Linked DNA regions of Martelella mediterranea DSM 17316. Each later gene encodes a partner of the first gene's protein in a complex. Links are inferred from orthologs where the notes say so. Each region holds a gene or a part of one and is shown in the gene's direction. Other genes may lie near its edges. The genes, in order: accD and Mame_RS10185.

Region 1 (15,209 bases):
GAAGCCCTTGTCGGTGAGCGCCACGGAGAAGCCGCGCCCGTCTTCCGGGTTGCGGCGGCGGGCGATGAAGCCGGCGGCTTCCAGCCGGTCGAGGCGGTTGGTCATGGTGCCCGAGGTCACCATCGTCCGGTCCATCAATGCCGAGGGCGAAAGGGCATAGGGTGGGCCGGAACGCCTGAGCGTTGCCAGCACGTCGAAGCTGGCGGCATTCAGCCCGTAGTGGGCGAAAACCGTTTCCAGGTTGCGCGCGAGATGCACCTGCAGCCGCTTCAGCCGGCCCATGACGCCCATGGGCATGGCGTCGAGGTCCGGGCGCTCGGCCTGCCACTCGGCCAGAATACTGTCGACATGATCCATGGCCAAAGCCTGTCGGAAAAATATCTTGACGTCAAGTTAATTCCAGATAGTTTGACGTCGAGATAAATGGAGGCGTGTATGCCCAAACCATCCGATTTCCTGCTGACCGCGCTGGCGCCGGCCATCTGGGGCACGACCTATATCGTCACCACCCAGTTGCTGCCGGACGGATATCCGCTTACCGTCAGCCTGCTGCGCGCCCTGCCGGCGGGTCTCATCCTGCTCTTGCTTGTCCGGCAATGGCCGAAGCCCGAATGGCTGCCGAAGCTCTTCATCCTCGGGTTTTTGAATTTCACCCTGTTCTGGGGCCTGCTGTTCGTGGCCGCCTACCGCCTGCCGGGCGGGGTGGCCGCGACGCTCGGCGCGACGCAGCCGCTGATCGTGCTGTTCCTGGCGCGGGGTCTCATCGGCGCGCCGATCCGACCGCTGGCCGTTGTCGCCGCGCTCGGCGGGCTTGTCGGCGTGGCCATGCTGCTTCTGTCATCGACGATCACGCTCGATCCGATCGGCATTGCCGCCGCATTCGGCGGCGCGCTGTCGATGGCGCTCGGCACCGTGCTTACCCGTCGGTGGCAGTTCCCTGTCGCGCCGCTGACGCTGACCGCCTGGCAATTGACCACGGGCGGTCTTGTGCTGCTGCCGCTGGCGCTTGCCATCGAGCCGGGCTTTCCGATGCCGGACGCCAGGGCCGTGGCGGGCCTCGTCTGGCTGGGCCTGATCGGCGCGGCGCTGACCTATTTCTTCTGGTTTCGGGGAATCGCCAGGATCGGACCGGGACCGGCGGCGCTGCTCGGCTTCCTGAGCCCGCTCAGCGCCGTTCTGCTCGGCTGGATATTCCTCGGACAGGCGCTGTCGCCGTTACAGGTCGCCGGCGCCGTTCTGGTCCTTGCCAGCCTCTGGATCGGCCGTTCCACCAGCCGCACCGCAGCACCCGCAAGCAAAAAAATCCCGGCCGAGTGACCGGGATCTCGGGCTGCTGACCAAGCCGCGAATTTCAGAGGTTCTGATCGGATGCTTCCGCCCAGAGGGGTCATGCTCGGGCTTGACCCGAGCGTCCATGCCGCACAAGCCATTGATCAGAATGGTTATTTTCGAGACCGTGCGGTCCGGCCTGGATCCTCGGGTCAAGCCCGAGGATGACACAGGAAAGAAAGGCGGATTTGCCAACACGCCGAGGTTCCAGGCAGATGAACGGAATCCCGCGCCAGTCAACCTGAAGACGGTTTTATCACCCCTCGTAGACCACCAGCAAATCCTTGGCGTCGATCTGGTCGCCGGCCTTGACGTGGACTTCCTTGATCACGCCGTCGCGGTCGGCGTGGAGCGCGGTTTCCATTTTCATGGCCTCGATCGAGACCAGAACGTCGCCGACGGAGACCTGCTGGCCGGCGGAGACGCCGACGGTGGAGATGACGCCCGGCATCGGCGCGCCGACCTGGTTGGCATTGGTCGGATCGACCTTCTGGTTGACGCCCGCGCCCGCGCCATGAGCGCGGTCCGGCACCTTGATCGAACGCGGCGCGCCGTTCAGTTCGAAGAACACGGTGACCATGCCCTTTTCGTCGGCGCTGGTGATCGCCTGGTTCTGGATCACCAGCGTCTTGCCGCGCTCCAGATCGGCGAACAGCTCGTCCCCTTCTTCGAGACCGTAGAAATAGGCGGGCGTCGGCAGAACCGAGACCGGGCCATAGGTTTCGCTCGCCATGGCGTAATCGACGAACACCTTGGGATACATCAGGTAGGAGGCAAGCTCGAAATCGTCGATCTCGCGGCCGACCTTTTCTTCTGCCTCCTTGCGCAGCGCCTCGAGATCGGCGTCCTCCAGCAGCGAGCCCGGCCGCACGGTATAGGGCTTTTCGTTCTTTAGAGCCTTCTTCTGCAGGCCTTCCGGCCAGCCGGCCGGCGGCTGACCGAGATCGCCCTTCAGCATGGAGATAACCGATTCCGGGAAGGAGATGTCCTTCTTCGGGTCCTCGACATCGGGAACTGTGAGATCCTGGCTCACCATCATCAGCGCCATATCGCCGACCACCTTGGAGGACGGCGTCACCTTGACGATATCGCCGAACATCTGGTTGGCGTCGGCATAGGCCTGGGCCACCTCGTGCCAGCGGGCCTCAAGACCGAGCGAGCGCGCCTGCTCCTTGAGGTTGGTGAACTGGCCGCCCGGCATCTCGTGCAGATAAACTTCCGAGGCCGGCCCCTTGAGGTCGCTTTCAAACGCGGCGTACTGGTGACGCACCGCCTCCCAGTAGAACGAGATGCGGCGGATATGGCCGGTGTCGAGCCCCGGATCGCGCTCATGACCCTTCAGCGCCTCGACGATCGAGCCAAGGCAGGGCTGCGAGGTATTGCCGGAAAACGCGTCCATCGCGGCATCGACCGCATCGACGCCGGCATCGATGGCTGAAAGCACGGTGGCCGCCGAAATGCCGGAGGTGTCGTGGGTGTGGAAGTGGATCGGCAGTTCGGTGGCGTCGCGCAGCGCCGTGAACAGCAACTTCGCCGCCGCCGGCTTCAGAAGCCCGGCCATGTCCTTGACCGCGATGATATGGGCGCCGGCCGCTTCCAGTTCCTTCGCCAGATTGGTGTAGTATTTCAGGTCATATTGCGGCCGCCTGGCGTTCATGATGTCGCCGGTGTAGCAGATCGCCGCCTCGCAGAGCTTGCCTTCCTCGGCCACCGCATCCATCGACACGCGCATGTTTTCCACCCAGTTCAGGCAGTCGAACACGCGGAACAGGTCTATGCCGCCCTTAGCCGCCTGGCGGACGAAATATTTCACCACATTGTCGGGATAATTGGTGTAGCCGACGCCATTGGCGCCCCTCAGCAGCATCTGCAACAGCAGATTTGGTGCTGCCTCGCGCACCAGCGCCAGCCGCTCCCACGGGTCTTCGGTCAGGAACCGCATCGACACGTCGAAGGTCGCACCGCCCCAGCATTCCAGCGACAGCAGTTCCGGCAAAGCACGGGCATAGGTCCCGGCGATCGACGCAATATCGTGGGTGCGCATGCGGGTGGCGAGCAGCGACTGGTGGCCGTCGCGCATGGTGGTGTCGGTCATCAGGACGCGCTTTTCGTGGCGCATCCACTTGGCGAATTTCTCCGGCCCCATCTCGTCGAGAAGCTGCTTGGTGCCCGGCATCGGATCGCCCTCGATATAGGGCACCACCGGCTTGGCGATGTCATCGGCGGGCTTCGGCCGGCCCTTGGCTTCCGGATGGCCGTTGACGGTGACGTCGGCGAGATAGGTCAGAAGCTTGGTGGCGCGGTCGGCACGCTTGACCTGGTCGAACAGCTCCGGCGTCTCGTCGATGAAACGCGTGGTGTAGCTGTAATCCATAAATTGCGGATGGGTGATGATCGCTTCGAGGAAGGTGAGGTTGGTGGCAACCCCGCGGATGCGGAATTCCCTGAGCGCCCGGTCCATGCGGCGCGCGGCCTCCTGCGGCGTCGGCGCCCAGGCGGTGACCTTTTCCAGAAGCGGATCGTAATAGCGGGTGATCACAGCGCCGGAATAGGCCGTGCCGCCATCGAGCCGGATGCCGAAACCGGTCGCGCCGCGATAGGCGGTGATGCGGCCGTAATCGGGAATGAAATTATGCTCCGGGTCCTCGGTGGTGATCCGGCACTGCAGCGCGTGGCCGCGCAGCTTGATCTCCTCCTGCGGCGGAACACCGGAGGCGGCCTCGTCGCCGATCGGATGGCCGTCGAGGATGTGGATCTGCGCCTTGACGATGTCGATGCCGGTGACGACCTCGGTCACGGTGTGCTCGACCTGGATGCGCGGATTGACCTCGATGAAGTAGAACTTGCCGGTATCGGCATCCATCAGATATTCGATCGTGCCGGCGCCGATGTAATTGGTCGCCCGGCCGATCTTCAGCGAATATTCTGCGAGCTCCTTGCGCTGTTCTTCGGAGAGATAGGGCGCCGGCGCGCGCTCGACGACCTTCTGGTTGCGGCGCTGGATCGAGCAGTCGCGCTCGAACAGATGCACGACGTTGCCATGGGTATCGCCGAGGATCTGGCTTTCGACGTGGCGGGCGCGCTCCACCAGCTTTTCGAGATAGACCTCGTCCTTGCCGAAGGCGGCCTTGGCCTCGCGCTTGGCCTCCGTCACCTCGCGGGCAAGGTCTTCCTTGGCGCGGATCACGCGCATGCCGCGTCCGCCGCCGCCCCAGGAGGCCTTGAGCATCACCGGATAACCGACTTCCTCGGCCATCCGCGCCACTTCTTCCATGTCGTCGGGCAGCGGCGCGGTGGCCGGCACGACCGGCACGCCGACTTCGATGGCGAGATTGCGCGCGGCGACCTTGTTGCCGAGCCGGCGCATGGTCTCGGCCTTGGGGCCGATGAAGGTCAGGCCCGCGGCCTCGCAGGCATCGACGAATTCGGGGCTTTCGGAGAGCAGGCCGTAGCCCGGATGGATCGCGTCGGCGCCGGAAAGCTTGGCAACGCGGATCACCTCCTCGATCGACAGATAGCTTTCGATCGGACCCATGTCGTGGTCGAGATGCGGCCCGCGGCCGACCTGATAGCTCTCATCCGCCTTGAAGCGGTGAAGCGCCAGCTTGTCTTCTTCCGCCCAGATTGCAACTGTCTTGATATCCAGTTCGTTTGCAGCGCGAAAAACGCGAATGGCGATTTCGGAACGATTGGCGACAAGAATTTTTGAGATCGGCAAGGGAGGGCCTCCAGGGGACATCTGCGGGAAAATCGCGATACTGAATTCATACCCAAACTCCGGCACGAGCGCAAACCCGACCGTGCATTCCGTGCAAGCGGAATTGACGATCTTACAGCTTCCCTTGCTACCCGTCCCTGGCGGTTGCCCGGAGCCCGTTCAGTCGCGGCCGGTTTTGCCGGAAGGCAGAACGTTGGACAGGAAGATCGCCACCGTCGCAAGCCCCGCGAACAGCGCCAGCAGGAAGCCGGGCGCCAGCATGAACCCGGTCTGCTGGATGATGAAGGTCGCCGTCAGCGGCGTCAGCCCGCCGACGATCGCAAAGCCGATATTATAGACGAAGGCAACGCCGGTATAGCGCACATCCGTCGGGAAGATCGCCGTCAGCAGCACCGGCCCGACGCCCCAGGCGAAGGCCGCGATCAGCGAGATCACGATCATCGCCGGCAGCAGTTCCGAAACGCCCTGATGCATCCAGACATAGGCCGGGATCGCCGCCACCGCCAGGATCAACGAGGCGATGAAGGCTGGAACCTTGATGCCGACGAAATCCGAGATCAGGCCGGCCACCGGCATCGGCAGCGAAAACAGCACGATGCCGACGAGAACGGCGGTCGCCACCTGATCGGGATCGTATTTGAGGAAATCGGTGAGATAGGAGTTCATGTAGAGATAGAGCAGCGGCACGGTCGCCGCCCCGAGCCCGGTGATGAACAGGCCGAGCCAGACGGCGCGGCCATTGTCGCGGAACAGCGCGGCGAGCGGCACCTTGTGGGCATGGGCTTCCATCTCCGCGAAGGCCGGGCTTTCGGAAAGCCGCGCGCGCAGGAAGAAGCCCGCGATCGCCACCAGCCCGCCGACGAAGAAGCCGATCCGCCAGCCATAGGAGAGCACGGCGGTCTCCGACATCAGGTGGGTGATCGCCCACTGCACGGCCTGGGCGGCCAGCATGCCGACATTGATGATCATGAACAGGAAGCCGCAGGCGAGCCCGCGCCGCTTCGGCATGGTTTCGGTGATCAGCGTCATCGCGCCGGGGATTTCGCCGCCAAGGCAGAGGCCCTGCACCATGCGCAGCACCACGAGCAGCACGGTGGCAGAAATGCCCCAGCTGGCATAGCCGGGCATGAAGGCGATCAGGAATGTCGCGCCCGCCATGCCGGCGATCGAGACCCTGAGCATGGCCTTGCGGCCGTGCCTGTCGCCAAAATGGGAAAACAGGATGCCGCCGAGCGGGCGCACGAGATAGCCGACGGCGAAGATCGCGAAGGCTGCCAGCAACCGCGCGGCCGGCGCCTCGTCCGGAAAGAAGGTCTTGCCGATCTGCGAGGCGAAGGAGGCATAGATCACGAAGTCATAGAATTCGAGCCCGCCGCCCATGCTCCCCAGAAAGAGAGCGCGTCTGCGCTCGCTGGCCGTCACCGTCATCCCGTTTCTCCACGCTTACACCTGAGCGACGTTCGCCGATGCATGCCGGAAAGGCAAGGTGGAAAACGCTCACCTCAGTCGAATGCGGTCACAAGGCCTGCAAGCGCCGCCTCGACGATCGCCTCCAGCGATTGATCGATGTCGACGACAACCACGCCGGGCTCGCCGTCGGGCCGCTCCAGCGTCGTAAGCTGGCTCTGGAGCAGCGAAACCGGCATGAAATGGCCGGTGCGATGGCCCATGCGCGCGCTCAGCAAGGCCTCGCTGCCGTCCAGAAACACGAAGGCCAGCGACCCGCCGGCGGTCTGGCGCAGCCGGTCGCGATAGGTTTTCTTCAGCGCCGAGCAGGTGACCACGACACCCACCTGCCGGTGGTTCGCGATCTCCGCGCCGATAAGCGCCAGCCAGGGCCAGCGGTCCTCATCCTGAAGCGGAATGCCGCGCGACATCTTTTCGACATTGGCGGCGGGGTGAAGTTCGTCGCCCTCGATGAAGTCATGGCCCGCGCGCTCGGCCAGACGCCGCGCGACCGAGGATTTGCCCGAGCCGCTGACGCCCATAACGATGATGGCGTCGGGGATCGCGCCCGGCTTTTCGATGTCATGATTGTTCATTCTGGTCCCGCTCCGCAAGTATGAGGGCATGGTCTAGAGCCGTTCAGGCTTAAATGGAAGCGTTCTGCGGCAAGGAATTTGCGCCAGGACCAAGGGCTTTGGCGCAGGGCATAGCCGTCGCTATGTCCAAGCCGAACACCGCCGGTAATGGCACAAATTCATGCCGCCCAGTTCAGCGCGCTTGACGCGCTGAACCGACTCAATCGCGGGCGTGTTCATTCCATGATCAGAAGATCATGGAATGCCGCCCTTGCGGGTTTGCCGAAACCGGCCATCCACTTTGTCGAAGCCCTTCGACATAGCTATGGCTATGCCGCGCGGACTTCTTCGCGTGGAATGACCGGTTTGGGCAAACAGAACGGATTCCATTTAAGCCTGAACGGCTCTAGAATGGTTCGTGCCGGATTGGAAGCGCGCAAGCCGTTTCGAGGGCGCGGGTCTGACCTGCTGGCGTTGTGGTGACGGTTTTGTGACGCGCAAGGGGTTTACCCCCGTCGCCCCCGGAGGCATAAGGGGTCAGGCATTACTTTCAGGCCCAATGAAATGAACGCATTGCAGACCCCCGATACGAATGACGAACTCGCCGGCCTCGGCGACGACCGCAGCCTTCTGCTTGTCGATGACGACGCACCGTTCCTGCGCCGGCTGGCGCGCGCCATGGAAACGCGCGGCTTCGATATCGAAACCGCAGGCTCGGTTGCCGAAGGGATCGCGCTTACCAAGGCGCGGCCGCCGGCCTTCGCCGTCGTCGATCTGAGGCTCGAGGACGGCAGCGGGCTCGACGTGGTCGCCGCCATCCGGGAGGCGCGGGCCGATACCCGGATCGTGATGCTGACCGGCTACGGCAATCTCGCCACCGCCGTCACCGCCGTGAAGCTCGGCGCGCTCGATTACCTCGCCAAACCCGCCGATGCCGACGATATCGTCCATGCGCTGACCCAGCAGCCCGGCGAAAAGACCGACCTGCCCGAAAACCCGATGTCGGCGGACCGGGTGCGCTGGGAGCATATCCAGCGGGTCTACGAGATGTGCGACCGCAATGTCTCCGAAACCGCCCGCCGCCTCAACATGCACCGCCGCACCCTGCAGCGCATCCTCGCCAAACGCGCGCCGCGCTGACGGGCGATCGGATCGGCTCTCGGGCCCGCTTCCGGTATCTGGCTAAACCTTCCAGAAGCCGTACCGTTTTCCGCAAAATCGTTCGATTCCTGTCGAATATATCTTGAAGCGGCATGCCGCCATTTCCATATCGGAAATATCGGCGGTCGATCGCCGAGACGAAACGAGGAAGAACCGAGATGAACGAGACTGCGTTACTGCGTCCGGCGTGGACGCCACTTACGATCGCCCTGATGGTGATCGGTTTTGTCGTGTTCTGGCCGCTTGGACTGGTGATGCTTGCCTATATTATCTGGGGCGATCGTCTGAACATGTCGCGCGGCGAGTGGAAGCGTTCCGCCGAACGCGCCTTCGGCTCCTGCAAGCGCAACATGCGCCAGGCCGCCGAGCCGATGGCCTCCACCGGCAATGCCGCCTTCGATGAATGGCGCCGCAGCGAAATGGAGCGGATCGAGGCAGAGCGCCGCAAGCTCGACGAGATGCGCGCCGAATTCGATCGCTACACCGACGAGCTGAGAAAGGCCCGCGACCGCGAGGAATTCGACCGTTTCATGCGCGAGCGCAACAACGGCAATTCCGGCGGAACATCGCAGGACTGACGCAATGCGCCGCGCCGTGAGGCGCGGCAGCCACCCGTTCGGCATCGCCCATATCCCCCGGGCGGTGCCTTTTTTTGTGGCCTGTCGGGGCCGGAACCCGGTATAGGAAGGCCATCGGGGCCGAAGAGACACGGAATGAACGCCAGGACAATCGACATCGGCGGAAGGGTGCTGCCGCTCAACGTCAGGACCAATGCGCGCGCGCGGCGGATGACGTTGAAGATCGAGCCGGGCGGGCATGCGGTGAGCCTGACCGTGCCGCCGGGGCTTGCGCGCCATCAGGTTGAAGGGTTTCTGCGCCGTCATCATGACTGGCTGATCGACCGGATCGGACGGTTCGAGGGCCGCGAAACAGCCATTGGCGACGGCGCGTCGCTGCCGGTGTTCGGCGTCGCCCACACTATCCGCCACAGCGGCAATCTGCGCGGATTGACCGAGGCCCGTGTCGAGAACGGCGCGCCCATTCTTCTGGTCTCCGGTCCCGCCGCCAGTATCGGCCGGCGCGCCAGTGATTATCTGAAGAAGGAGGCCAAGCGCGAGATCACGGAACGCGTGCGATACCACGCGGAGGCGAGCGGCAAGCGCTTTTCGGCGATCAGCTTCAAGGACACCAAATCGCGCTGGGGTTCGTGTTCGTCGGCCGGCAATCTCAATTTCTCCTGGCGGATCGCGATGGCGCCGCTGTTTGTCGTGGATTATCTGGCCGCCCATGAAGTGGCCCATCTCAGCGAAATGAACCACGGGCCGCGTTTCTGGGCGCTGTGCGAAAAGCTGTGCCCGAGAACCCCGGAGGCGCGCCGCTGGCTGAAGGCCGAAGGATCGTTCCTCCATGCAATCCGCTTCGACGCGCCAACCGTATAGAACTCGCGAAGTTTTTCGCGATATGTTAAGGACAGACCATGAAACGTCCGGCCATCAAGATCTGCGGGCTCAGCAGCGAAGACACGATCGATCACGTCATCCGTCGCGGGGCGAGCCATGTCGGCTTCATCTTCTTTGAGAAGAGCCCGCGCCATGTCGAGCCCGATGTCGCCGCCGGCCTGATCGCCCATGTGCGCGGCCGGGCGAAGACGGTTGCCGTTTCGGTGGATGCCGACAACGAGCTTCTGGAAGAGATCGTCTACGCCGCCCGTCCCGACATGCTGCAGCTTCACGGCCATGAGACGCCCGACCGGGTGATGACCATCAAGGCGCTGTTCGGCCTGCCGGTGATCAAGGCGTTTTCGCTGCGCGCGCCGGAAGACCTCGCGCGGGTTGATGACTATGACGGTGTCGCGGATCATCTGCTTTTTGACGCAAAGCCGCCTGCAAACGCGACGCTTCCGGGTGGAAATGGCGTGACCTTCGATTGGCGCTTGCTTGCCGGCTGGCGCCCGACTATTCCCTATTTCCTGTCGGGCGGTCTTTCGGCGGAAAATGTCGCCGCCGCGCTTCATGAAACCGGGGCGCACGGGCTCGATGTTTCCTCGGGCGTCGAAAGCGCGCCCGGCGTGAAGGATGCCGCCCGGATCGATGCCTTTTTTGATGCCGTTGACGCTGCCTATGCAACGGCCTGATGGAGAATGACCGTGAACGAGACCCCGAAGCTGAATTCCTTCAAATCCGGACCCGACGAGACCGGTCTGTTCGGCATTTTCGGCGGCCGTTTCGTCGCCGAGACGCTGATGCCGTTGATCCTCGACCTTGAGGGCGAGTGGGAAAAGGCGAAGACCGATCCGGCCTTCCAGGCGGAGCTTAAATCGCTCGGCAAGCATTATATCGGCCGGCCGAGCCCGATCTATTACGCCGAGCGCCTGACCGAACATCTCGGCGGCGCGAAGATCTATTTCAAGCGCGAGGAGCTGAACCACACCGGCTCGCACAAGATCAACAACTGCATCGGCCAGATCCTGCTCGCCAAGCGCATGGGCAAGACGCGGATCATCGCCGAGACCGGCGCCGGCCAGCACGGCGTGGCGTCTGCCACCGTCGCCGCCCGTTTCGGCCTGCCCTGCGTGGTCTATATGGGCGCGACCGATGTCGAGCGTCAGGCGCCGAACGTGTTCCGCATGAAGCTTCTGGGCGCGGAGGTGAAGCCGGTGACGGCCGGCCACGGCACGCTGAAGGATGCGATGAACGAGGCGCTGCGCGACTGGGTCACCAATGTCGAGGATACCTATTACCTGATCGGCACGGCCGCTGGCCCGCATCCCTATCCGGAAATGGTGCGTGACTTCCAGGCCGTGATCGGCACGGAAGCGCGTGAACAGATGATGGAGGCTGAAGGCCGGCTCCCGGATCTCGTCATCGCCGCCGTCGGCGGCGGCTCGAACGCGATTGGTATCTTTCATCCGTTCCTCGATGACGCCGATGTGAAAATCGTCGGCGTCGAGGCCGGCGGCAAGGGGCTTTCGGGCGAGGAGCACTGCGCCTCGATCACCGCCGGCGCGCCGGGCGTGCTCCACGGCAACCGCACCTATCTGCTGCAGGATGGCGATGGCCAGATCAAGGAAGGCCATTCGATCTCGGCCGGGCTCGATTATCCCGGCATCGGGCCGGAGCATTCCTGGCTCAACGATATCGGCCGGGTGAGCTACGTGCCGATCATGGATGACGAGGCGCTGGAGGCATTCCAGCTCATGACCCGGCTCGAAGGCATTATTCCCGCGCTGGAGGCGAGCCACGCGATCGCCGAAATCATGAAGCGCGCGCCGAAAATGGGCAAGGACGAGATCATCCTCGCCAATCTTTCCGGCCGCGGCGACAAGGACGTGCATACGGTGGGCAAGATTCTCGGCATGGAGATGTAGAGCATGAGCCGGGGGGATGTGATCGAGGAGATGTCGGAACTGGCGGAAGCGCTGTTCGAGATCATCGAGGAGGAGAACAGTGGCGACAACGAGGTGCGCGCCGCGGTGATCAAGGCGCTGGCGCATCAGAACCTGTTCAACATCGAACTGGTCTCGGCGCTGAACGCGCTCGCCTCCGGCGGCAATGCATCCGCCGAAATCGACAGCCTCGTGCTGAACATGAAGTCCGTTCACAAGTCGCTGGTCACCGCGATTTCGGCGTGGTCGGATGAGGAAACGGAATAGGACGGAAGATCATGACGGAAACACTGGCGGAAGCGGAGCTTTATCGCCCGCGAGAGGCCGGTTATCTGACATCGGTCGAGACGGATGACGGCACAATCAAGCTCAGCGGAATTGCGGCCGAGGGCGCCCCGGAATTCGGCGAGGATGTGCTGGAAGCCGCTATTTCCGTGCTGCGACAGGCGGTAGCGCCGAAGCCGAATTTTGGCGCCGGTTTTGCGGTGCTGCATCGCGGCGAGGAGGCCTGGTGGCTGCTTATGCACTGGTGGCTTCCAGGCGGCATCCTCTCTCACGGGCTCTGGCGCGCCGATCTCGGCATGACGCCGCCCGACTTTTCGCCCGTCCCGCCCGGCCCGATGGCCTGCGTATGGGAACTGGGCGTGATTGATTTCGAACGGCGCGCATTCATGGCAACCGCCATGGCCGGCGCACCGCTCGCCGATTATTTCGCATCGACGATGCCACGGAGTAGAGTATGACCGAACGCATGGAAAAACGCTTTGCCGCGCTGAAAGCCGAGGGTCGGCCGGCGCTGATCACCTATTTCATGGGCGGCGATCCGGATTTCGATACCTCGCTTCAAATCATGAAGGCGCTGCCGAAGGCGGGCGCGGACGTGATCGAGCTCGGCATGCCGTTTTCCGATCCGATGGCCGATGGCCCGTCGATCCAGATGGCGGGCTTGCGGGCGCTGAAGGGCGGCCAGACGCTGGCCAAGACCCTGGAACTGGCAAGAGAATTCCGCAAGAGCGATGCCGATACGCCGATCGTGATGATGGGCTATTACAACCCGATCTATATCTATGGCGTCGACAAATTCATCGCCGATGCGCTGGCTTCCGGCATTGACGGGCTGATCATCGTCGACCTGCCCCCGGAAATGGATAATGAGCTCTGCATTCCGGCACTCGCCGCCGGGCTGAACTTTATCCGGTTGGCGACGCCGACCACGGACGGCAAGCGTCTGCCGGCGGTTTTGAAAAACACCTCCGGCTTCGTCTACTATGTCTCAATGAACGGGATCACCGGCTCGGCGCTGCCTGACCCTTCGAAGGTCGGCGAGGCCGTTTCGCGCATCAAGGCGCATACCGATCTGCCGGTCTGCGTCGGCTTCGGCGTCAAGACCGCCGAACATGCGCGCCTGATCGGGGCAGCGGCTGATGGCGTCGTCGTCGGCACGGCGCTGGTCAACCAGATTGCCGGCAGTCTGACCGCCGATGGCAAGGCGGGCAAAGACACGGTCGACGCGGTTTCGACCTTCGTGAAGGGCCTTTCAAGCGGGGTGCGGGACGCGCGCCTTGCAGCCGCCGAGTAAATCTGGCACACGGCAGGCAAAGAAATTCAGGAGGTTCATGTGGTGAACTGGATTACCAATTACGTGCGGCCGCGGATCAATTCCATGTTCGGCCGCCGCGAGGTGCCCGAGAATCTGTGGATCAAGTGCCCCGAAACCGGCGCCATGGTGTTTCATACCGATCTGGAAGAGAACAAGTGGGTGATCCCGTCTTCCGGCTATCACATGAAGATGCCCGCGCGCGCGCGCCTCGCCGATCTGTTCGATAACGGAACCTATGAGGACCTGCCGCAGCCGAAAGTGGCGCAGGACCCGCTGAAGTTTCGCGATTCCAAGAAATATCTCGACCGGCTGAAGGAAAACCGGGCGAAGACCGATCAGGAAGACACGATCCTCGCCGGTCTCGGCACGCTTGAGGGGCTGAAGCTCGTTGCCGTGGTGCAGGAGTTCAAGTTCATGGGCGGCTCGCTCGGCATGGCTGCCGGCGAGGCGATCATCCAGGCTTTCCAGCGCGCGCTCGATGAGAAATGCCCGCTGGTGATCTTCCCGGCGTCGGGCGGCGCGCGCATGCAGGAGGGTATTCTCTCGCTGATGCAGATGCCGCGCGTGACGGTGATGATCGAGATGATGCGCGATGCCGGCCTGCCCTATGTGGTGGTGCTGACCAACCCGACCACCGGCGGCGTTTCGGCCTCCTACGCCATGCTCGGCGACCTGCATATCGCCGAACCCGGCGCCGAGATCGGCTTTGCCGGCCGCCGCGTGATCGAGCAGACCATCCGCGAACAGCTTCCGGACGGGTTCCAGACCGCGGAATATCTGCTGGAGCACGGCATGGTCGACATGGTGGTCAAGCGCCATGACCTGCCGGAAACGCTGGCGCGGCTTTTGAAGATCATGACCGGCGCGCCGGCAACGCCCCCGCACGGGCTTCTGGAAGGCCCGCATGCGTCGCAGGCGGAAGCCGAACCGGCGCTTGCCGCGGATGAAGCCCCGGCGCAGCAGGCCTGAGAAAGACAGAGAAGACCCCGTGCGGCCCAAGGCGGCGGCGGTCTTCCCGGTCGGCCACCTCCGGCGGACGATAAGGGCGCGCGAACGCCACGGGCGGGATAGGCCCGCAGAATCGGATCAATCATGGATAACCCCTCATTCGGCGCCGCCGAGCGCGTGATCGAGCACCTGATGCAGCTGCATCCCAAGGGCTTCGATCTGTCGCTGGATCGCATCCGGGTGCTTCTCGAAAAGCTCGGCAATCCGCATCTCTCCCTGCCGCCGGTGATCCATATCGCCGGCACCAATGGCAAGGGCTCGACCACCGCTTTCTGCCGGGCGCTGCTGGAGGCTTCGGGCCTTTCCGTCCATGTCCATTCCTCGCCGCATCTGGTGCGCTGGCACGAGCGGTTCCGCATCGGCGGGCCGGGCGGGGCGAGCGGCTATGTCGATGATCAGCTTCTGGCCGAGACGCTGCGGCGGGTCGAGGCGGCGAATGAGGGCGCGAAAGCCACCGTGTTCGAAATGCTAACGGCGGCGGCCTTCGTTCTGTTTGCCGAAATTCCGGCCGATGTGGTGATCCTGGAGGTTGGGTTGGGCGGACGCTACGACGCCACCAATATCATCGACAAACCAGCCGTTTCCGTGGTGATGCCGATCTCGCTCGATCATCAGGCCTATCTCGGCGACCGGGTTGAGCTGATCGCGGCCGAGAAGGCGGGGATCATGAAGCCGGGCGTGCCGGTGGTGATCGGCCAGCAGGAATATGAGGCGGCGGAAGAGGTGCTGATCGCCAGCGCCGACAGGCTCGGCTGTCCGCTGCATGTCTATGGCCAGGATTTCTCCGCCCATGAGGAACATGGCCGGCTGGTCTATCAGGATGGCGACGGGCTGATGGACCTGCCGCTGCCGGCGCTTCCGGGCCGGCATCAATATGCCAATGCCGCCGCCGCGATCTCGGCGGTCAAGGCCGCCGGCTTCGCGCTGGAGGAAAAGGCCGTCGAAACCGCCATGGGCTCGGTGTTCTGGCCGGCGCGTCTGCAGCGG
Region 2 (15,264 bases), 1.4 Mb from region 1 along the record:
GGTCTGGCGGCGCTTGACCCGGTCCCACAATGTCTCGAGGTCGGCCTTCAGCCACAGCGACAGGCCGGAACGGGCGATCAGTTCGCGGTTCACCGGATTGATGAACGCACCGCCGCCGGTGGAGACGATCGCCGGCCCTTCCGCCAGCACGCGCTCGATGACCCGCGTTTCGAGCGCCCGGAATTCCGGCTCGCCATAGGCCGCAAAAATATCGGCGATCGACATCTGGGCGGCGGATTCGATTTCGTGGTCGGTGTCGATATAGGGCAGGCCGAGCTGGGCGGCGACGAGCTTGCCGATCGCGCTCTTGCCGGCGCCCATCAGGCCGACCAGGATCAGATTGCGCCCGGCAAGGCCGGCAATCGCCTTTTGCCGCAGTCCCGCGCCGCCGGTATCTTGTTTTACGTTCATAGCGTGCCCATTCTTGTCCTGCCACGTATCGGCAAATGCCGTGATGGCGTCAAGGCGAAGGGCGTCGAATTCCGGTTTCAGATGGCAGGGAGTTAAACGCATTGGATCTTTCCGGCGCCCATATCGAGGCGTTCATCGAAATGCTGAGCGCGGAGCGCGGGGCGGCAGTCAATACGCTTGCCGCCTATCAGCGCGATCTCGACGATTACCGTGATTTCATGATTGATCGCGGGGTTGCGGTCGATGACGCGGCTTCCGGCGACGTTTCGGCCTATCTCGCGGACCTTGCAAAACGCGGCTTTGCGGCCACGTCCCAGGCAAGGCGGCTTTCGGCGCTGAAGCAGTTCTATCAGTTTCTCTATGCCGAAGGCCTGCGCGGCGACGATCCGACCGGCGTCATCGATGCGCCGAAAAAGGCGCGGCCGCTGCCGAAAACCCTTTCGGTCGCCGATGTCGACCGGCTGCTGGATCAGGCGGCGGCCGAGGCCAGCGCCCCCGGTCCACAGCATTTTGAGAAGCTGCGCATGAGCGCGCTTCTGGAGACGCTTTATGCCAGCGGCATGCGGGTTTCCGAGCTCGTCACGCTGCCGGCGAACGTGATGAAGAAGAAGGAGCGGTTCCTCACGGTGCGCGGCAAGGGCAACAAGGAGCGCGCCGTGCCGCTGTCGCTGAGGGCGCTGGAGGCGCTCACGGCATTCGACGCCGAGCGGCAGAAGGCAGCGGGCGACGACGAGAACCCCTATCTGTTCGCCTCGAGAGGCGCTGCCGGGCATCTTTCGCGCCAGGTCTTCGCCCGCGACCTGAAAGGCTTGGCCGCGCGGGCGGGGCTCAGGACCACAGCGATCTCGCCGCATGTGCTGCGCCATGCCTTCGCCAGCCATCTGCTGCAGAACGGCGCGGACCTGCGCGCGGTGCAGGAAATGCTCGGCCATGCCGATATCTCGACCACCCAGATCTACACCCATGTGCTGGAAGAAAGGCTAAGGGAACTGGTGGAAATGCATCACCCCCTTGCAAAAGAAGCCAAAAAACGGGATTAAGCGGCACAATATTGTAAGTGGAAGCCCGAGAACGCGGTTCCGGGCGCGGCGGAAAACCCAGGGAAATTGCGACAATGTACAGCTATCTCGATTTCGAAAGGCCGATCTCCGACCTGGAGGCCAAGATTATCGAGCTGAAGAAACTGGCCGACGACGGCGAGAGCATCGACACGTCGGAAGAGATCGCGCGCCTGGAAACCCGCGTCAGCGAGGCGATGACCGATATCTACGGCAAGCTTTCGCCGTGGCAGAAGGCGCAGGTGGCCCGCCACCCCCAGCGCCCGCACTTTCTCGACTATGCCAAGCGGCTGTTCACCGAGTTCACCACGATTGCCGGCGACCGCAATTTCGGCGAGGACGCGGCGATCCAGGCGGGCCTTGCCCGGTTCCGCGGACGCCCGGTCGCCGTGATCGGCGAGGAAAAGGGCCACGACACCAAGAGCCGCCTGAAGCATAATTTCGGCATGCCGCGGCCGGAAGGCTACCGCAAGGCGATCCGCCTGATGGAGCTCGCCGACCGCTTCAACCTGCCGGTGATCTCGATCGTCGACACGCAGGGCGCCTATCCGGGCGTCGGCGCTGAAGAGCGCGGACAGGCCGAAGCGATCGCGCGCTCGACCCAGATGTGCCTCAGGCTCGGCGTGCCGATGATCACGCTGGTGATCGGCGAGGGCATGTCGGGCGGCGCGATCGCGATTGCGGCGGCCAACCGGGTCTATATGCTGGAGCACGCGATCTATTCGGTGATTTCGCCGGAAGGCGCGGCCTCGATCCTGTGGCGCGATTCCGCCCGCGCCAAAGAAGCGGCCACCAACATGAAGATCACCGCCCAGGATCTGAAGGGTTTCGGCATCGTCGAGGAGATCATCCCCGAGCCGGTCGGCGGCGCGCATCGCCATGCCGATACCGTGATCGATGCTTCGGGCGACCAGATCGCCGAGGGGCTCAACGAATTCGAAGGCAAGTCTTCCGAGGAAATCCGCAATATGCGGCGGCAGAAATTCCTTGCCATCGGCCGCAATCTCTGAGGGCTGCGCGCTCTTGCCGGGTTGCCGCCATCGGGGCGGAAAGAAAGAGTTAACGCTTTCTTGAAGTTTGACTGTGCATTATGGTGCCACTCAGCGGCGGGCGACCGTTGCGTTTGAAAGCAAAATCCGGCAGGTTCTATCCATGCGCTTGACTGTACTGGCCCCGATAATGTTCGCCGCTGTGGCGCTGACGGGCTGCAACAGCTTTTTTGACAGTACCGACTTCTCCTCCGTGCAGGAGAAGATGAACTATTCTTTGCCGTCTTCCATGGTGGCGAAGATGAGCAAGTACGACATGGCCAAGAACGCGCCGATCACGATCCGGATTTTCAAGGAAGAGGGCGTTCTCGAAATCTGGAAGCAGAAGCGCGACGGCACCTATGGCGAACTCGAGACCTACGAGATCTGCGCCTGGTCCGGCAAGCTCGGCCCGAAGAAGAAGGAGGGCGACCGGCAGGCGCCCGAGGGCTTCTATCCGCTCTCCAAGGGTCTTCTGAACCCCTATTCGCAATATTTCCTGGCGATCAATACCGGCTATCCGAACCGCTATGACCGCGCCAACCAGTTCACCGGCTCCGATCTGATGATCCACGGCGCCTGCTCCTCGCGCGGCTGCTATTCGATGACTGACGAGCAGATACTGGAAATCTTCGCCTTCGCGCGCGATGCCTTTTCCGGCGGCCAGCAGGCGATCATGCTGCAGGCCTATCCGTTCCGCATGACCGCGGAAAACATGGTGCGCCACCGCTATAACGAAAACTATCCCTTCTGGCAGATGCTGAAGGAAGGCTACGACTATTTCGACGTGACCCACAAGATTCCGGACGTCGATGTCTGCGGCGGCGAATATCTGTTCAACAAGGACCCGGTCAATGGCGGCGATCTCGCCTCCGATCGCGCCTGCCCGGTCATGGCGTCCAATCTTTCCGCCCAGGACAAGATGGCGCTGGCTCAGAACCAGAGCGACTATCAGAAGCAATTTGCCAAGGCGCTCGCCGAGAACGACGACAAGGTCTGGATCGATCCGAGCGAAGCGGAACGCAAGGCCATCGTCGCCGATCTGCGCGAGGATCCGACCGATGCGCTCTACCAGCCCACCGGTTCCTCGCTGGAAGCCGGCCGCTTCGTGACCGTGGAACAGTACCGGATCTCGAAATACGGCCCGCTGGAAACGCCGGAAGATGTCGCTTCCGAAATCGATACCGTCACCCAGACGGCCGCGATCCCGGATGTTCCGGACGTGCCGGTTTCCTCTGCGGTGCCGATTCCCGAGCCGAGCCCGATGGCGGCCTATGCCGAGCCGGAGCAGCCCACGAAAGGCGACAGGCCTTTCTGGAAATTCTGGTGAGCGACGGCTTCGTGCCGAAGTCCTTCCATTATGATCTGAAGGGGCTGAAATGCCCTCTGCCGGCGCTCAAGACCGGCAAGCGTCTGGCCGAGCTTGCGCCCGGAAGCCTGCTGACGGTGGAAACCACCGATCCGCTTGCCGTGATCGACATACCCCATCTCTGCCAGCAGGACGGACACCGGCTGATCGAAAGCGAAAAGACCGAGAGCGGTCATCGTTTCGTGATCGCGCGATCGTGAACCCTGTCAGCGCCTGAAGCCGAAGGCCGCGAGCGGATTGTCCTCAAGTGCTGCCCGGTCCGGACGGTCGATCGCCGGCCGGTTCAGGAAGCTTGCGAAGAGATCTCGCACCGCCTTCTCGCTGAGGTCCGCGCCAATCACGACGATCCGCGTTTCAGGCGCGCAGTCCACCGGCCAGCCGGCGAGATAACGCGACGGATAGACAGTGGCGCCGACGCCGTGGATCACAAGCGGGCGAGGCTCGCCGGCAATCGCCAAGATCCCCTTGATGCGCAGGATATGGTCGCCGTGTTCGCGGGCAAGGCGATGCTGGAAGGCTTCGATGACCTGTCGCGACGGGAGCGCGCCCGCAAGAAGCGCGAAGGCGCGGATATGCTCGTCATGGCGATTGACGTCGTGATGGTGGTGGTCGTGGCCGGTTTCGGCCGCCCGCAGCCATTCGCCGACCTCGGCCGATTTGCGCGCCGGATCGAACAGGCCCGCGACCAGAAGGCCGGGACTGGCGGCCATCGGCGCCGCGCCGTCCACGATTTCCGCGGTCGGATTGATGCCGGCGAGCCGTTTGGCAAAGCTTGCCGCAACCTCGGTGGCGACGAGATCGGTCTTGGTGATGACGAGGCGATCGGCGACCGCGACCTGGCGGGCCGCTTCGTCATGGCGTTCCAGCGCCTCGATCCCGGTCACCGCATCCACCAGGGTCACCACGCCATCGACCGAAAAGGCGGCGGCGATCGCCGGATGCGCCATGATCGCCATCAGCACCGGAACCGGATCGGCAAGGCCGGTGGTCTCGATGATCACCCGGTTAACCGGTTTGATCTTCCCGGTCTGCATCCGGTCCAGCAGGTCGGCGAGCGTGTCGATCAGCTCGCCGCGGACGGTGCAGCACAGGCAGCCATTGGCAAGCTCGATGACCGAATCGCCGGAGCGTTCGACCAGAAGATGGTCGATGCCGACCGCGCCGAATTCGTTGATGATCACGGCCGCGTCGGCAAGCGCCGGATCACCGAGAAGGCGGTTCAGAAGCGTCGATTTGCCCGCGCCGAGAAAGCCGGTGACGATCGAGACGGGGATGGGATGCGATGGCTGATACATTCTGGCTTCTATTGCTCGGGCCGGGCATAGGGCAGCGGCACATAGGTGAGATTATCGAGCGCGCCCGCCACGGTTTCGGTGTCGTTCGGCAGGCGGAAGGCGTCGATGGTCGCGTATTCCTTCGGCAGCGGCTTCAGATAGGGCGACTTGAAGATGTAGTTGCCGTCCTCATCGCGGATATCGCCGCGGTCCTGGACGGCCTGCGCGCTGCAGACCTCGTTGGTGATATCGGCAACGGGGCGATCCGGAGCGGGCGGCGGCAGATAGCTCGAAAGCTCCGGCCCGGAACGGTCGTTGGACGTCAGCCCGGCCTGCAGCAGCTCGGCGGCCTTGTCGGCGCGCGCGGGCACGCTGTTGGCGCCGAAGGCGACGGCAATCACCTCGCGGCCGCCGCGCTTGGCCGAGGACACCTGATTATAGCCCGAGGCGCAGACGAAGCCGGTCTTCATGCCCGTGGCGCCGTCGAAATTGCCGACCAGCAGATTGGTGTTGCGGTATTTTCCGCTGTCGGCCGCTATGCCGGGGATGGTGAAATAATACTGGTATTCCGGAAAGTCGCGGCTCATGGCAAGCGCCAGCACAGCCATGTCGCGCGCGGTGGTATATTGGCCGGTCTGCGGATTGGCCATCGAGGTCATGCCGTTGGCGTTGACGAAATGGGTGTCGACCATGCCGAGTTGCTTGGCCTTTTCATTCATGCGCGCGATGAAGGCGTCGCGGCCGCCGATCGCGGCATCGGCCACGGCATGGGCGGCGTCATTGGCCGAATGCACCAGCATCATCTTCAGCGCGTTGTCGACCGACACGCGCGTGCCGGGGGCGAAATACATCTTCGAGGCGGGCTCGTTGGCGGCGGCGGCCGAAAAGGTGATCGCCGCGCGCGGATCGAGCCGACCCGCTTTCATGTCCTCGAATACGAGATAGGCGGTCATCAGCTTGGTGAGGGACGCCGGATACCATTTCTTGAACGGTTCATTGGCAAACAGCACGCGCCCGGTTTTGGCATCGACCACGATATAGGGATGAGCGAGCGCCGCCGCGCCGGCGGAAACCAGCGTTGCGAGCATTATTCCGGCGAACAGCACAGCGGCGGCCATCCTCCGACCAAGGTGCCGGGTTGTCGATTTCGTCCTGGCGATTTGAAACACGGTAGCTCTCTCTGCTTGCCTGTCGGCTGCTATCGATATACCCCTTGAAGGGCTCGTCTTCTTGATGCGGACACGTTTTGATCCCACTTAATATTAGCGTGTTTTACAACGAATTTTGCAAAAATGCAGGGGTATCATTAATGCCGGTGCTGAACTACGCCGCCGAACTCCAAAGTCAAGCGACCGAATGGCGCCATCACCTTCATCGGCATCCGGAACTGCTCTACGACGTCGAGGCGACGGCGGGCTTCATAGCAGAACAATTGCGGCAGTTCGGTGTCGACGAGGTCGTTGAAGGCATCGGCCGCACCGGGCTTGTCGGCGTCATCCATGGCCGGGCGGGCGAGGGGCGCACGATCGGCTTGCGCGCCGATATGGATGCCTTGCCCATCAATGAGAAAACCGGCCGTCCGTGGGCCTCGACGGTTCCCGGCAAGATGCATGCCTGCGGCCATGACGGCCATATGGCGATGCTGCTGGGTGCGGCGAAATACCTCGCCGAGACGCGGAATTTCAGGGGCAGGGTGGTCGTGATCTTCCAGCCGGCGGAAGAAGGCGGCGGCGGCGGCAAGGCGATGATCGAGGACGGGCTGATGGACCGGTTTTCGATCGCCGAGGTCTACGGCATGCATAATTTCCCCGGCCTTCCCGTGGGAGAATTCGCGATCCGGCCCGGCCCGATCATGGCGGCGACCGACGAGTTCCGGATCCTGATCCGGGGAAAGGGCGGTCACGCGGCCCAGCCGCACACGACCATAGATCCGGTCGTGATCGGCAGCCAGATCGTCGGCGCGCTGCAGACCATCGTCTCGCGCAGCGCCGATCCGGTGGGCGCGCTTGTGGTTTCGGTGACCGAATTTCATGCGGGCTTTGCCCACAATGTCATCCCTTCGGAGGCCGAACTCGGCGGCACGGTGCGCTCCTTCACGCCGGAAAACCGCGACATGGCGGAGCAGCGGCTCAAGGCCATCGCCGAAGGCATTGCCGCTGCCCAGGGCGGCGAGGCCGTGGTGACATACACCCGCAACTATCCCGCGACGGTCAATCACGAGGAAGAGACGCGCCATGCCGCGGATGCGGCGATCGCGGTTGCCGGGGCGGAGGCGGTCAACACCGCGGTTGCGCCCTGGACGGCGGCGGAGGATTTTTCCTACATGCTGGAGGCAAGGCCCGGCGCCTTCATCATGCTCGGCAATGGCGACAGCGCCGGCCTGCACAATCCGGACTATGATTTCAACGACGAGGCGCTCGCCCACGGCATTTCCTACTGGGTCCGCCTTGCCGAAGCCCGCCTCGCCGCCTGAGGCATGGTTGCCGCAAAGCAAAAACAGGGCTTTTCATCGGGGCCCTGCTTTTGTATGGAGAGGCGAGTGGTCCCGTAGCTCAGCAGGATAGAGCATCAGATTCCTAATCTGAGGGTCACGCGTTCGAATCGCGTCGGGATCACCATCGATTTCAATCATACAATCCGTCATCCAGAGCGGCTCACCGGATTTTCCAGGTTCGGTGCTTTGTCCAGCCTCGTCATCTTGTTGCCTCAGGCCTTGCCTCGCCTGCCGGGTCCGTAAGTTGTCCTGTATTCACTGATAAAACTTGACTACAAAAATCATGTTAATATAACGCGATTCTTGTATCGCTTTACTCGTGGGAGACGTTGATGAAAGTCTGCATAGCCACTGGAATCCTGTCAGGCGCGTTCATTGCCCTGGCCGCGCATGCCGCCATGGCCGATCCGATCGAAATGACCGATCAGGCGGGACGGGAGGTCAGGCTCGAAGGGGCGGCGGAACGGGTCGCGTCGATCCCGATGCCGATGGCATCGACGCTGATAGCGATTGATGGCGGCGTCGAAAAGCAGGTCGGCATGAACCCGGTGGCCAAGCAGGCCGTTCTGGAAGGCATTCTGGGCAAGATCTATCCGGAAGCCGTCAACATTCCCTCCGACATCACCGCGCCGAACTTCATTCCCAATGTCGAGGAACTGGCGGCTACCAATCCAGACCTCGTCGTCCAATGGGCGGATCGCGGCGATGATCTTGTCGATCCGATTACCAATGCCGGCCTTACCGCCATGCTGATTTCCTACGGCACGGAGGAAAAGACGCGCGAATACATGACGATGTCGGCCAAGGCCATGGGGCGCGAAGACCGTATCGGTCCGCTGATCGAATGGCGCGAAGACGTGGCTTCGGATGTCGCCGGCAAGGCCTCCGCGATCGCAGACGCAGAAAAGCCCAAAGTGCTCTACCTGCAGCGCGCCATGGAAACCCTGATCGCTTCCGGCGCCAGGAACAACTACAACACCTGGTATATCGAATTGACGGGCGGAACGAGCGCGTCGGCCGATCTCGAAGCCAACGGCGTCACGATCAATCCGGAACAGATTGCCGAATGGAACCCGGACGTCATCCTGCTCAACAATTTCGAGAGCGACATCTCGCCGGAACGGATTTACGACGACCCCATCCTCTCGCTTACCAATGCGGCTCAGAATCACAAGGTCTATCGCATGCCGCTCGGCGGCTACCGCTGGGACCCGCCGAACACCGAGAGCCCGCTGACCTGGATGTGGCTCGCCGATCTTCTCCATCCGGATGTCTTCGACTACGACCTCAGGGCCGAGATGAAGAAGGCCTACAAGACCATCTATGACTATGACCTGACCGAAGAAGATATCGACAACATCCTCTGGATCGACCTCAACGACGGGGCAGCCAACTACGATCAGTTCAAGTCGAAGTCATGAGCATGACGGAAGCCGGCGCCCGGCTGCATGGCGGGGCCGGCGCTCTCAGGGCGGGCCTGTTCGGGGCGATGCTGGCGGCGCTCGCCGCAGCCTTCATCTTTTCGATCGGAGCTGGGCGGTTTTCGGTCTCCCCGGGGCGGATCGCGGAAATCATCCTGCAATGGATCGCCAATCCGTCCGCGCCGCTAGACAGCATCGACCAGCGCATCGTGCTTCTGGTGCGCATGCCGCGCGTGCTGATCGCGGCCGTCTCGGGGGCCGCTCTTGCTGTCGGAGGGGCGGCGCTTCAGGGGGTCTTCCGCAACCCTCTGGTCTCGCCCCAGGTGCTCGGCATCAGCCAGGGTGCGGCCTTTGGCGGAGCGCTCGCTATCCTGCTTGGCTATGCCGGCGTGACGCTGCTGGGGCTTGCATTCATCTTCGGCCTCGCGGCCCTTGTGCTGGTTGGCCTTCTCGCCCGCATCAACGGGCGGACCGAGATCGTCACCGTCATCCTTTCGGGTATGGTGATCGGCGCGCTTTTCGCCGCGCTCGTTTCGATCGTCCAGTTCCTCGCCGACCCCAACACCTCGCTTCCAGCGATCGTCTACTGGCTGATGGGATCGTTTTCGACGGCCACCTGGGCCCGGTTCTGGCTGGGGCTGCCGGGGCTCGCCATCGGCCTCCTCGCCGTCTGGCTGTTTCGATACCGGCTGAACCTGCTGGCGCTGGAGGACACCGAGGCCCGTTCGCTCGGCGTCGATCCGGATCGCGAACGCTGGTATATCTTCGTCGCCACGGCGCTGATGACGGCGACATCCGTCGCGGTTGCCGGCATCATCGGCTGGATCGGTCTCGTCGTTCCTCATGCCGCCCGCATCCTGGTCGGCGAGGACCACCGGGTTTTGATACCGGCATCCGCCATTCTGGGCGCGGCCTATCTCACCTTTGTCGATACGCTCGCCCGCACGCTGACCGCGGCGGAGATACCGCTCGGAGTGCTGACGGCGCTGATCGGCGCGCCGGTGTTCGGCATTCTGCTCAGGCGTCATTTTTCGAAGGCGAACCAGCCATGATCGGACTTGAGGGGGCTGCCATTTCCTTCGGTAGCCGGGTTATCTTTCGCGATGTCACCTTCGAGGTCCCTGTCGGGCGGAGCATGGCCGTTCTCGGACCGAACGGGCGCGGCAAGACGACGCTGCTGCGGGCCCTGCTAGGCTTCCAGCCGCTTGCGGCCGGCAGGCGTACCGCCCCGAAGATTGCAGGTTATGTGCCGCAGCATGGCGCGTCGCAGGCGAAGCTTTCCGGCATTGACGTCGTGGTCATGGGCCAAGCCGCCCGCATCGGGCTTTTCGGCCAGCCCGGGAAGGATGATATCGAGGCGGCGCGGGAAGCGCTGGATATCGTAGGCGCTTCCCACCTTGCCGATCAGCGCTACGACCGCATGTCCGGCGGTCAGCGGCAGATGATCCTGATTGCTCGCGCGCTCGCCACCGGCTCTCCGGCGCTCGTCTTCGACGAACCGACCTCTGCGCTCGATCTCGGCAACCAGTCGAAGACACTCGACCTTCTGAACATGTTGCGCGCCCGCCGCGACCGGGCGATCCTGTTTACCACGCACGATCCCAACCATGCGCTGGCGGCGGCCGACGACGTGCTGCTGATGATGCCGGGCGGACGCGAAATCAACGGCACGGTCGAGGCAATGGTCACGCCGGATCTGTTGAACACGCTCTACGGCGTCGACATGCGCTGGGTGGAAATGGAAGGCCAGGCCGGAGGCGCGCGTCGCGCCGTGGTGCCGGCGTTTGCGGGACGCGAATACGCATGACCGTGCTCTATGTGAAATCATCCTTTGAAGGCCCCTCGGAAACCGTTCGTCGCGCCGCGGCCGATGGCGTGCTGGACATTGTGGAACAGAACGCCCTGAAACCGCAGGATCTGTCGCGATATAACGGGCTGATTACCTCCAACCAACTCGATCAGAATGCAATGCTGGCTTTCGGGCCGGCGCTCGAAGCCTTTCTCGCACGCGGCGGCCGCTGGTTCTTCAATGGCCATATGGTGCGCCCACTGGTCGCCGGTATGGAACAATACCGGCCGATCAGGATGCCCAAACGGGCCGATTTCGACCTCACTGCCGTGAACACCCACCCGATCTTCGACGGTATCGACCTGAAAAAGCTGGAAACCAACAAGAATGTTGCCGGATTCTACGGACGAGGTTGCAATCCGCTGCCCGAACGCGCCGTCGCCGTCAATGGTCTCGGTCCGGCCCAGGTGCCTGTCGATTGGGTCTGGGAGCGGCCCGGCGGCGGACGTATCTTCAGCCATTCCGGCAATGATCTGGCGACCATGGGGCGCGAATGGGAATTGCCGGCGACCCTTACCGCCCGGATCATGAACTGGACAGCCGGCGGCGCCTGCATCGACGGCATGTCTGCTGTCCGTACCGATGAGAGCTACCGGCAAGCTCTGGCGGAACCGGAAACCTATCGGGGTACGGGAGGCGCGTCGGGAAACGGGAGGCGTCTCGTCCTGCCCTCCTCCGGCTGCTATTATCATATCCATGCGCTGGAGGCTCCGCGTCATGCGCAATATCTGGACGTCATCACCACCCCAGAAGCACTGCCAGAAACGCTGATGCCTGACGATGCGTTGTGGGTGCCTTGTCGCACCCCTGCCCAGCGAATGATTGCCGCAAAGGATTTTGTCGCGGCCCATCTTCGGGCTGGCGGGACCGTCGTGGCATTGGGCGAAAGCCTCTCCCATCTCTGGCTGCCGAATGTGGAATTTACCCCGACGCCGACAAATTGGTGGTGGTGGCTGGAAAAGGGCGCCGATCTCGGCGTGGATATCGTTGCTCCTGAGCATCCGTTGACGGCGGGAATGACCGGCAGGGATGTCACCTGGCATCTGCACGGCTGGTTTACGCCGCCCGACGGCGCGGACGTCCTGATTCAGGACGGCGAAGGCAGGGCGATTCTTTATGTCGATGAAGCATCGACTCCGGGGCGGATGATCGTCTCGTCGCTCGACCCGATATTCCATCACGGTTCGCATTTCATGCCGGCGACGACCCGTTTCCTTGACCGGTTCATTCCCAATCTGAAAGAATTTCTCAATGCATGACACGATAACTGTTTGCGAAAACGGACGGGAACTGACCTTTTCGTTCGGTATGATCATGGCCTATCACGGCGGCGGCTTTCCCGGCGGCGTGGTGCATGGGCTGAAAGCGATGCAGGCGGCGTTTCCGCTTCTGGATGAGAGGCCGCTCGAGCGACGCGAGATCTCCATTCTGACCGCCTTCACCGGGCCGGGCGGCCGCGATGCGCTGGAAATGGTGACCCGCGCGCTGACCGAAAACCGGTTGGCGGTCTTCCGTCCGCTCGGCGGCAAAGACGTCATCTCAGATCCGCCAGGCCCCTATGTCTTCCGCTTTGCCTATCGCGGTAAGGTCGCGGAAGCAGTGATAAAGCCCGGCCATGTTCGTGAGGAATTCGTGCGGCTTGGCGGCAAGGCCCACAAGTCTGCCGACGAAACGGCACGCCACGAAGCCCTGAAGGCCGAGATGGCGGAACGGCTCCTGCCGCTGGCCGCGGATGAGATATACCGAGCGCGGCTGCTTGAGTGATCTTCGATCGGTTTTACTACAGAACGCGTTTCCGAAGGCGATCCGGCGACGCCCACAGGCAGAATATGCAGACTTCGCGCGTTCGTTCTGGCCGCCGACGTAAACCGGTCGCTCTTCGAGGCACGGCGGGCTGTTCCGGATCGGGCGCAGAGCCCGCTTGCGGCGGCGAAATGGTATCGTCCCTATGGCAAAGGAAGGGGCGCGCGGCTTATAAAGCTTGCGATACACATGCTGCCCGATAGCCCCGGCGCGCGGAAGACCCGCGTTCCAGGGAGCTCAGGCCGTCATCGGAGGCGGAACTGTCGATGAACGCGTGGCTTCCCAGATACCTCAAGGCCGGCCTTCTTGCCATTGCCGCGCTCGGGCTTGGCGCGGGACTCGCGCTCAACCTCGCCGGCCTTTCAGAGCCGGCGACCGTTCTCTGGGCGGCGGGCGTGATGCCCGTCCTTGCCGCTTTGCTGGTCGAGATCGTGCGCAGCCTTGCGAAGGGCGAGGTCGGGCTCGATATCGTGGCGGCTCTGTCGATGTCGGCGGCCCTGTTGGTTGGCGAAACTCTCGCCGCGGCGGTGGTCGCCGTGATGTATTCGGGCGGCACGTTTCTGGAGAGTTTCGCCGAGGGCCGCGCCCGCCGCGAAATGAGCGATCTTCTCTCCCGCGTGCCAAGAACCGCGACGCGGTACAGCAATGGCGCGCTGGAGGAGGTGTCGTTGAACGCCATCGCGCCGGGCGATCTTCTGCTGATCCGCCAGGGCGATGTCGCATCCGTCGACGGCACTGTGGAAAGTGATCGGGCGGTGCTGGACCAATCGGCGTTGACGGGCGAATCCATGCCCGTGCGTCTGGACCGGGGCCAGGATGTGATGAGTGGCTCCACCAATGCCGGCGATGCATTCGATCTGCGGGCCACGCGGCGGGCCGCCGAAAGCACCTATGCCGGGATCGTCCGGCTGGTCGAGGCGGCGCAGGCGTCCAAGGCCCCGATGGCCCGGCTGGCCGACCGCTGGTCGCTGATATTCCTCGCCGTCACCATCGCTCTTTCGGCGGCGGCCTGGTGGACAACCGGCGATCCGATCCGCGCGGTGGCGGTTCTGGTCGTGGCGACACCCTGTCCGCTGATCCTTGCCGTTCCGGTGGCGCTGGTCGCAGGCATGTCGCGGGCGGCCCGGTTCGGCGTTCTGATCAAGGGCGCAAAGCCGCTGGAGGCGTTGGCGCGGATCAGGACGCTGATTCTCGACAAGACCGGTACGCTGACAGACGGACGCCCGCAGCTGGTATCAACCCAGACGCTTGGCGATATGACCGAAGACGAAGTCCTCTATTTCGCCGCCGCGCTTGATCAGGCATCGAAACACCCGATTGCGCAGGCGGTCGTGGCTGCCGCCCGGCGCCATGATGCCATTCTCCCGGTTCCGGAAAACGTGGTCGAGATGCCCGGACAGGGTGTTTCGGGAACCATCGGAGGCAGGAAGGTGGTGGTCGGGGGCGCGCGTTTCGTCGCCTCTCAGATCGGTATGGCCGATACCGACAGCGCGGTGGTCGCGGCCGGTTCGGTCGTCGTGTCGCTGGCGGTCGATGGCAAGATCATGGGTCATCTGGTGATGGCGGATGCGCTGCGGGCAGGCACCGCAGGGCTTCTGGCGGGATTGCGCCGGCTTGGAGTTGCGCGCATCCTGTTGGCGACCGGTGATCGCCGAGCGGTGGCGGAGGCCGTGACGGACGGCTTGGGTCTCGATGCGGTGCGGGCCGAACTGACGCCAGACCAAAAGGTGCTTCTGGTTTTGACGGAGCGCAAGAATGGCCCGGTGATGATGGTCGGCGACGGCGTCAACGATGCTCCCGCGCTGGCGGCGGCCGACATCGGGGTCGCGATGGGGGCACGCGGCGCCGCGGCCTCGGCGGAGGCCGCGGACGTGGTTCTGCTGGTCGACAGCCTTGACCGGCTTCTGTCGGGGATCGAGGTCGCCCGACGGTCGCGCAGGATCGCGCTTGAAAGCGTGGCGGTCGGCATCGGCCTTTCCGTTGCCGGGATGATTGCCGCGGCCCTGGGGTATCTCACGCCCGTCGAGGGCGCGATACTTCAGGAAGTGATAGACGTTGCCGTTATCCTGAACGCGCTGCGCGCCTTGAGGATCGTGCCAAAGCAGGCGGCGCAATCCGCACAAGGCCTCCAATCAACGGGCTTCACAGAGCAGCGGGTCAGTGCGCGGCCATGAGCCCGTCAGCGTCGAATGCGTGTTGGCCGAGCGCTTCGAGCGGGATGATCTTCGGCGTCGATGCCTGCTCCTTCAGCGTCGCCAGATCGAACTTCGCATAGCCCAGGCTGTTGTAAGTCCGAACGAAGACGGCGCCGCGGGCGAGGTCGATCAGGGTGATCCACGAGGTATATTCGGTAATGAATTCGGGCGGCGCCCCGCCGGACTGGCCCGTCAGGTCGCCTGCCGATTTGGTCAGGGCGCTCGCTTTCGCGCTCGAATAGACCGAGGCGCCCTTCGGGCGGTCGAACTTGTTCATGACATGGCCGAGCTGTCGGATCGTCGCTTCCTGGCCGTCGGTCTTTTCGGAGAAATTGGCATAGTAGACCGCGCGTACGAAGCGA

What was found.
Region 2: the proteins of accD (region 1) and Mame_RS10185 are in contact, whole or in part, in a solved structure (PDB 8UXZ), measured with the Escherichia coli proteins. The link is inferred for Martelella mediterranea DSM 17316 from one-to-one orthologs.

Annotation. Positions count from the first base shown.
Region 1 is NZ_CP020330.1:771,930-787,138, forward strand. What follows is about bases 12,275-15,209. They hold accD (acetyl-CoA carboxylase, carboxyltransferase subunit beta), read left to right. Parts: upstream 12,275-13,235; coding sequence 13,236-14,183; downstream 14,184-15,209. Other genes in these bases: Mame_RS27600 (hypothetical protein), read left to right, coding at 12,275-12,357; trpA (tryptophan synthase subunit alpha), read left to right, coding at 12,354-13,193; Mame_RS03580 (bifunctional folylpolyglutamate synthase/dihydrofolate synthase), read left to right, coding at 14,307-15,209. In the rest of the region: Mame_RS03510 (MarR family winged helix-turn-helix transcriptional regulator), read right to left, coding at 1-357; Mame_RS03515 (EamA family transporter), read left to right, coding at 436-1,317; pyc (pyruvate carboxylase), read right to left, coding at 1,586-5,047; Mame_RS03525 (MFS transporter), read right to left, coding at 5,207-6,475; Mame_RS03530 (gluconokinase), read right to left, coding at 6,550-7,089; Mame_RS26510 (hypothetical protein), read left to right, coding at 7,237-7,551; Mame_RS03535 (ActR/PrrA/RegA family redox response regulator transcription factor), read left to right, coding at 7,633-8,208; Mame_RS03540 (DUF2852 domain-containing protein), read left to right, coding at 8,388-8,807; Mame_RS03545 (M48 family metallopeptidase), read left to right, coding at 8,943-9,668; Mame_RS03550 (phosphoribosylanthranilate isomerase), read left to right, coding at 9,707-10,363; trpB (tryptophan synthase subunit beta), read left to right, coding at 10,376-11,596; Mame_RS03560 (hypothetical protein), read left to right, coding at 11,600-11,881; more of Mame_RS27600, read left to right, coding at 11,893-12,274.
Region 2 is NZ_CP020330.1:2,176,664-2,191,927, forward strand. Bases 513-3,502 are described here. They hold Mame_RS10185 (acetyl-CoA carboxylase carboxyltransferase subunit alpha), read left to right. Parts: upstream 513-1,525; coding sequence 1,526-2,479; downstream 2,480-3,502. Other genes in these bases: xerD (site-specific tyrosine recombinase XerD), read left to right, coding at 513-1,451; Mame_RS10190 (L,D-transpeptidase family protein), read left to right, coding at 2,622-3,502. Outside these bases: Mame_RS10175 (shikimate kinase), read right to left, coding at 1-411; more of Mame_RS10190, read left to right, coding at 3,503-3,827; Mame_RS10195 (sulfurtransferase TusA family protein), read left to right, coding at 3,824-4,066; Mame_RS10200 (CobW family GTP-binding protein), read right to left, coding at 4,073-5,161; Mame_RS10205 (D-alanyl-D-alanine carboxypeptidase family protein), read right to left, coding at 5,170-6,258; Mame_RS10210 (M20 aminoacylase family protein), read left to right, coding at 6,450-7,613; Mame_RS10220 (ABC transporter substrate-binding protein), read left to right, coding at 7,967-9,055; Mame_RS10225 (FecCD family ABC transporter permease), read left to right, coding at 9,052-10,107; Mame_RS10230 (ABC transporter ATP-binding protein), read left to right, coding at 10,104-10,862; Mame_RS27295 (hypothetical protein), read left to right, coding at 10,859-12,163; Mame_RS10240 (hypothetical protein), read left to right, coding at 12,156-12,668; Mame_RS10245 (heavy metal translocating P-type ATPase), read left to right, coding at 12,974-14,881; Mame_RS10250 (linear amide C-N hydrolase), read right to left, coding at 14,865-15,264. UniProt on the Escherichia coli protein: Component of the acetyl coenzyme A carboxylase (ACC) complex. First, biotin carboxylase catalyzes the carboxylation of biotin on its carrier protein (BCCP) and then the CO(2) group is transferred by the carboxyltransferase to acetyl-CoA to form malonyl-CoA.